Regions from separate parts of the Stenotrophomonas sp. ESTM1D_MKCIP4_1 genome, predicted to be linked through region 1. Evidence: riboswitches for the same ligand, from Rfam matches in the RefSeq annotation. Region 1 holds a riboswitch; the other holds the start of a gene.
What was found. Region 1 has a riboswitch for glycine ahead of gcvP (aminomethyl-transferring glycine dehydrogenase). Riboswitches for the same ligand answer to the same signal wherever they lie in the genome.
Positions count from the first base shown of each region.

Region 2: another riboswitch for glycine. It lies ahead of C1924_RS17760 (trimeric intracellular cation channel family protein); the one in region 1 lies ahead of gcvP (aminomethyl-transferring glycine dehydrogenase).

Region 1 covers NZ_CP026004.1:3,141,953-3,145,271, reverse strand. The annotation lists gene gcvP (aminomethyl-transferring glycine dehydrogenase) at 1-1,594, opposite strand, end outside; glycine riboswitch at 1,658-1,760, opposite strand; gene C1924_RS14410 (multidrug effflux MFS transporter) at 2,069-3,295, shown strand.
Region 2 covers NZ_CP026004.1:3,905,013-3,908,331, reverse strand. The annotation lists gene C1924_RS17765 (MdtA/MuxA family multidrug efflux RND transporter periplasmic adaptor subunit) at 1-409, opposite strand, end outside; gene C1924_RS17760 (trimeric intracellular cation channel family protein) at 697-1,314, opposite strand; glycine riboswitch at 1,397-1,502, opposite strand; glycine riboswitch at 1,516-1,605, opposite strand; gene C1924_RS17755 (GIY-YIG nuclease family protein) at 1,646-1,921, shown strand; gene C1924_RS17750 (nuclear transport factor 2 family protein) at 2,043-2,474, shown strand; gene C1924_RS17745 (DUF2004 domain-containing protein) at 2,507-2,827, opposite strand; gene C1924_RS17740 (NAD(P)/FAD-dependent oxidoreductase) at 2,912-3,319, opposite strand, start outside.

The sequences.
Region 1 (3,319 bases):
GCACCAGCGGATGGATCTGCGAGAACTCCGGCCAGGTCACCGGGATCATCTCGGCGGTGGCGTTGAGCTTCATGGTGCACGAGCCCAGCGGGATCATCGTGCGGTCCATCGCCAGGTCCTTGTCGGCCAGCGAACGCAGGTAGCGCAGCAGTTCGTGCTCGCTGTGGTGGGTGTTGAACACCGGGTGGGTGAGGAACGCGGACTGGCGCAGCAGGCCGGCCGGCAGTTCGTCGGCGGTGCTGGCATCCAGTGCGTCCACATCGGCCTGTGCACCGAACACGGCGGCGAGGGCGACGATGTCGGCGCGGGTGGCGGTCTCGTCCAGGCTGATGCCCACCGAATCGCTGTCGATCGCGCGCAGGTTGTAGCCGGCCGCGCGGGCCTTGGCGTGGACCTCATCGGCGTGCACGCCGGTGATGTGCAGGGTGTCGAAGAAGTCGCCACCGACCTGCACGCCGGCGCTGCGCAGCGATGCGGCCAGGATCGAGGCCAGGCGGTGGGTACGGCGCGCGATGCGGGCCAGGCCTTCCGGACCGTGGTAGACGGCGTACATCGAGGCCATCACCGCCAGCAGCACCTGCGCGGTGCAGATGTTGGAGGTGGCCTTCTCGCGGCGGATGTGCTGCTCGCGGGTCTGCAGGGTCAGGCGGTAGGCCGGCTTGCCTTCGGCGTCGATGGACACGCCGATCAGGCGGCCCGGCATCGAGCGCTTGTAGGCGTCACGGCAGGCCATGAACGCTGCGTGCGGGCCGCCGAAACCGAACGGCACGCCGAAGCGCTGGCTGTTGCCGACCACGATGTCCGCGCCCCATTCGCCGGGGGCGGCCAGCAGGGTCAGGGCCAGCAGGTCGGTGGCCACGGCCACCAGGCCGCCGCGTGCGTGCACGGCATCGACCAGGGCCTTGTAGTCGCCCACCTGGCCGAAGGTGTCCGGGTACTGCAGCAGCAGGCCGAAGGCCTCCGCTTCCAGCGCTTCGGCCGGGGTGCCCACGCGCAGCACGATGCCCATCGGCTCGGCGCGGGTGCGCAGCAGTTCCAGCGTCTGCGGGTGCACGGCGTCGTGCACGAAGAAGGTGTCCGACTTCGACTTGGCCGAACGCTTGGCCAGGGTCATCGCTTCAGCGGCGGCGGTGGCTTCGTCCAGCAGCGAGGCGTTGGCGATTTCCATGCCGGTCAGGTCGGCACACAGGGTCTGGAAGTTGATCAGCGCTTCCATGCGGCCCTGCGAGATCTCCGCCTGGTACGGGGTGTAGGCGGTGTACCAGGCCGGGTTTTCCAGGATGTTGCGCAGGATGACGTTCGGCGTGTGCGTACCGTAGTAGCCCTGGCCGATGAAGCTGCGCAGCACGGTGTTCTTGTCGGCGATCGCGCGGATCTTCGCCAGCGCCTGCACTTCGGTCATCGATTCCGGCAGCGCCAGCGGTGCGGGCGACTTGATCCTGGCCGGCACGATGGCATCGGTCATCGCATCCAGCGACGCATGGCCGACGACGTCGAGCATCTGCGCGATCTCGGCATCGTTGGGGCCGATGTGGCGCTCGACGAACGCCGAATGGTGCTCGAGCTCGCGCAGGGAGGGGGTGTTCTGGGACATGGCGAAGGATCCGTCAGGAAAGGGCACACGCACGGGCACAAAGCCGCCGGCTGGCGGTCTGCGGGGCGCCCCTCTGTCCTTTTGCCTGAGAGTTTAAAAGCGCGGCAAACCGCAGCTTCGTGCCCCTTCGGCGCCGGATCGAACCGGTCTCTCCAGAGTTCTGTTACGGGTGGTATCGGGCCTGAGCGATTACGGGCGTTGCGCCTTCGGCAGCGGTGTTCCGCTTCTCCCACCATGTTGCCTGCCCATTATAGCCGGTTGCCATGGCTGAACGCGGCCCGGAAAGCCGGGCAGGGCACCGGCCCGCCTGAACGGCCGATGGCCCGGGCATGCGTTCGGTGCAGTGGTCGATGGCATCGGCTGCATTGGCGGCCTATCATGGCCGGACTCTCGTATTCATCTGGCGCCGTCCCTGCTGCAGGGGATCGGCGCCCGCCGTGCGTGCCGCGCATGGCCCTGCCGGACGCTTTGCCGATGACCGCCGCTGTTGCCCCTTCCACCCGACGCATGGCCCTGCTGCTGGCAGGCCTGGCGATGTTCGGCCCGTTCTCGATCGACACCATCTTCCCGGCCTTCCCGCAGCTGGCCCAGCGCCTGGCAGTGGATGAAGTGGCCGTGCAGCAGACCATCAGCGTCTACCTGCTGTTCTACGCGCTGATGAGCCTGGCGCACGGGCCGCTGTCCGATGCCTGGGGCCGCAAGCGGGTGATCCTCGCCGGCCTGGTGGTGTTCATCGGTGCCTCCGTCGGCTGCGCACTGTCCACCGACCTGACCACGCTGCTGGTGTTCCGCGCGCTGCAGGGCCTGTCGGCCGGCGTCGGCATGATCGTCGGCCGTGCGGTCATCCGCGATCTCTACCACGGCCACGACGCGCAGCGGCTGATGAGCCAGGTGTCGATGCTGTTCGGCATCGCCCCGGCCATTGCGCCGATCATCGGTGGCTGGATCCTGCTCAGCGGCGCCGGCTGGCCGCTGATTTTCTGGTTCCTGGTGGCGTTCTCGCTGCTGCTGCTGGTCTGCACCGCACGCTTCATGCCCGAAACCCATCCGGTGGAAGCGCGCATGCCGCTGTCGCCGCGTGGGCTGCTGCGCGATTACGTGCGCATCGGCTTCAATCCGCGTTTCCTGCGCCTGGCGCTGGCCGGCAGCATCAATTTCGGCGGCATCTTCCTGTACATCGCCTCGGCGCCCGTGTTCGTGATGCAGCACCTGCACCTCGGTGAGGGCGGTTTCGCCTGGCTGTTCATTCCCACCATCGGTGGCATGACGGCAGGCTCGTTCCTGTCCGGTCGCATGGCCGGGCGCACCGCGCCCACCCGCCAGATCGCCATCGGCTTCACCCTGTGCGCGGTGTCGGTGCTGCTCAACGTGGGCTACGTGGCACTGGCGCCGCAGTTCGCCCTGCCGTGGGCGGTGCTGCCGATCTTCCTGGGCGGCATGGGCATGGCGCTGATCTTCCCGATCCTGGCCCTGGCCGTGCTGGACATGTACCCGCACCAGCGCGGCCTGGCGTCCTCGCTGCAGGCGTTCATCCAGCTGATGATCAGCACCGTGGTGGCCGGCCTGGTCTCCCCGCTGCTGAGCGGCACCCCGCTGCATCTGGCGCTGGGCCAGGCCGGCTTCTTCGCCGCCGGGTTCGTATTCTGGTACTGGGAACACCGCCGCGAGCGCGCCCTGCAGGCCGTGGCCACGGGCCGCTGACCGGCCGCGGGAGCGGTGGCGGGC
Region 2 (3,319 bases), 760 kb from region 1:
GGCGTTCGGCGTTTTCCAGTTCGGCCAGGTTCTGCTGCTGGGTGCCCTGTGCCTGCGCCAGCTTCACTTCATAGGGGCGCGGGTCGATCTGCGCGAGCAGATCACCGGCCTTGACCTGTTGGCCTTCCTGGAAATGCAGGCGCAGCAGTTCACCATCCACGCGGCTGCGCACCACCACGCTGTGCAGCGGGGTGACGGTGCCGACGGCCTTCAGGCGCAGCTGCAGCGGTTCGGCGCTGGCGCGGGCCACGCGCACCGGTACGGTCTTGCCCGGCCCTTCGGCCACGTCCGCATCGGCGCGCGGCCACGCCCACCAGGCCACCAGGCCGATCACGATGATGGCGGCGGGAATCGCCCACCTGCGGTGGGAACGCGACGGGGTGCTACGGGACGGCTCAACAGCGGACATGGGGCATCCTGCGCCCTGCGGGCACGCAGGGACATGTACGCCCGGTCACGCTTCATGCGCAGCGGGCAGCGGGGGAGGGGAGTTGTCTGGCGGGGCCGCGAGCGCAGCGTGGCTGGATGCCGTCGCGCGTGCGACGGGGCGTCAATGGTAGCCAATCAGACCGGCGAATGCCGCATGACCTTGGTCATGTCCTATCACCGGTAGTGCCGGCCGCTGGCCGGCAACCTGCTGGAATTTGTGGGCGTGTGCAGCGTTGCCGGCCAGCGGCCGGCACTACCGTCAAACGGTCAATGCACTTCGTCGTGGTACACGAACTTGGGCATTTCCCAGCGGTAGTGGATCGCCAGCAGGCGCACCGCGAAGCCGCCGCCCAGGCAGCACAGGATGGCGGTGGCATCGGCCACGCCCCAGCGCAGCAGCAGCAGGTACACCGCGCCGGTCAGCAGCGAGATGATCGCGTACAGCTCCTTCTGGAAGATCAGGGGCACTTCGTTGCAGAGGATGTCGCGCAGCACGCCGCCGAAGGCACCGGTCAGCATGCCGGCAATCAGCACGATGGGCATCGCATGGCCGGCCTCGCGTGCAATCGAGCAGCCGATCAGGGTGAAGGCAATGAGCCCCAGGCCATCCAGCACCAGGAAGGTGCGGCGGAAGTGATGCATCCAGCGCGCCACCCAGGTGGCGATCAGCGCCGCGCACACGGTGAAGCCCAGATACTCGGGGTGCTTCACCCAGCCCAGCGGGTAGTGGCCCAGCAGGATGTCGCGCAGCGAACCGCCACCGAGGGCGGTGACGCAGGCGATCATGACCACGCCGAACAGATCCATGCGACGGCGGCCTGCGGACAGGGCGCCAGTCATGGCTTCGGCGGAAATGGCGACGAGGTAGATGATGGACAGCAGCATGGGAAAGGCTCCGGGCGCGGTGGGGCCGGCCATGCGCGTATACCGCCACTGCCTGCGCAATGACGGGATGACGATGACCGGTGCCGCTCCCGCTGTCCTTTTGCCTGAGAGTTCAGCGGGATGAACCGCGTGCCCCTTCGGCGGATCGTGCCGGGCGTGCCCGGTGACCTCTCTCCAGCTCGGCGAGTCGAATGCATGGTTGGTGGGATTCCAGCCCACCGGCCTGAGCGATCATGGGAGCCTGCGCCTTCGGCGGGCGCCAGCGTGGCGCCTCTCTCCTGCATTCGGCCGCCAGTATATCCGCTGCAGTGCAGCACGCCATAATCTCCCCATGACCCGTCCGCCCGTGCCCTGGTTCCTGTATCTGCTTGAGTGCCGGGATGGCAGCTATTACGCCGGCATCAGCACCGACGTGGCGGCCCGTTTCGCCGCCCACCAGGCCGGCAAGGGCGCCCGCTACACACGGGCCCGGCCGCCGCTGCGCATCCTCGCCGTGCGCGAATACCCGGACCGCGCCGCTGCCTCACGTGCCGAATGGCAGCTCAAGCAGCAGCCGCGTGAACGCAAGCTGGCCTGGCTGCAGGCCCCGGCCCAGGCCGTCCCGTAGATCCACGCCATGCGTGGATGGGCGCCGATGAAATGCGCCTGATGCAGTAGATCCACGCCATGTGTGGATGGGTGCCGCACCCATGCCATCATCGCCAGACGCCCAGCGCTGGAGACCCGGAATGCCCACGCTTGCCCTGCTGTTTGCTGTTGCCGGTGCGACGAGCCCGGCCGCCGACCCGGCCACCCTCGCGGCCATCGAAGCCACCTGCCACGACTACGTGGACGGCCAGTTGGAGGCCGACCCGCAGCGCGTGGCCCGGTCCCTGCACCCGGACGTGGCCAAGCGCGCGGTGCTGGGCGATACGCCGGATGAGCGACTGGGCCTGCGCCGCATGTCCAAGGAAGAACTGGTGGCTCTGACCAAGCAGGGCGCGTTGAAGACTCCGAAGGAGCAATGGGACCGCCGCTGCACGGTGCTGGATGTCACCGGCAACGCGGCCTCGGTGCGGCTGGAAACCCCGTGGTTCGTCGACTACTTCCACATGGGTCGTTTCGACCAGCGCTGGGTCATCGTCAATGCGCTGTGGTATCCGAAACCGAAGGCGGAGTAGATCCACGCCACGCGTGGATGGCCTCGCCGCGCTCAGCTCTCCATCGAAACGCCAAGCACCTCGCCGTCCTCATCGAACTCGACACTCAGCACATACTGCGAGACGTCGCCCGGCAGCTCGAAATCGACGTGCACCGATCCATCGTCTCCCCAGGGCGCGCGCGGCTGCAGCAGGCCCAGCACCGCGCTGGCCGCCGGCGTGGCCGTGCCCAGTTGCGCGTTCCAGTACCCGGCTTCGATCTCGTCCAGATGATGCTGGATGAACAGGTCGACGCTGTCCTCGCCTTCTTCGGTGCCCAGCAACTGTTCAAGGGCGGTGCGGGCGCGCTTCTGCTGGGCGTCAGGGGTGGTCATGGCATTCCTTTGCGTAGTGGTTGAGAGGCGGGGTCAGAGCCCTTTCCTGCGGAAAGGGATCCGACCCCAGGGTCGTGCAGGCCATTACCTCGGCCGTCGGTCTTCCTGATCATCGCCGAAGATGATGCGCGCGCTGCGCTGGTAGCTCCAGTACGCCACCGCCCAGTTCAACAGCACCACGATGCGGTTGCGGAAACCGATCAGGAAGAACACGTGCGCGGCCAGCCAGAACCACCAGGCCAGGATGCCCGACAGCTGCAGCTTGCCCAGGTGCACGATGGCGGCCATGCGGCCGATGGTGGCCAGGTTGCCGTAATCGGCGTACTTGAACGGCCCCGGCGTCGGCTTGCCATGCAGGCGCGCACGGATCACATCGGCCACGTACTTGCCCATCTGCTTGGCGGCAGGCGCCACGCCGGGCACCGGCTTGCCGTTGGCTTGGTTCACGGCGGCCAGATCGCCGGCCACGAACAATTCGGGATGGTCGGGCAG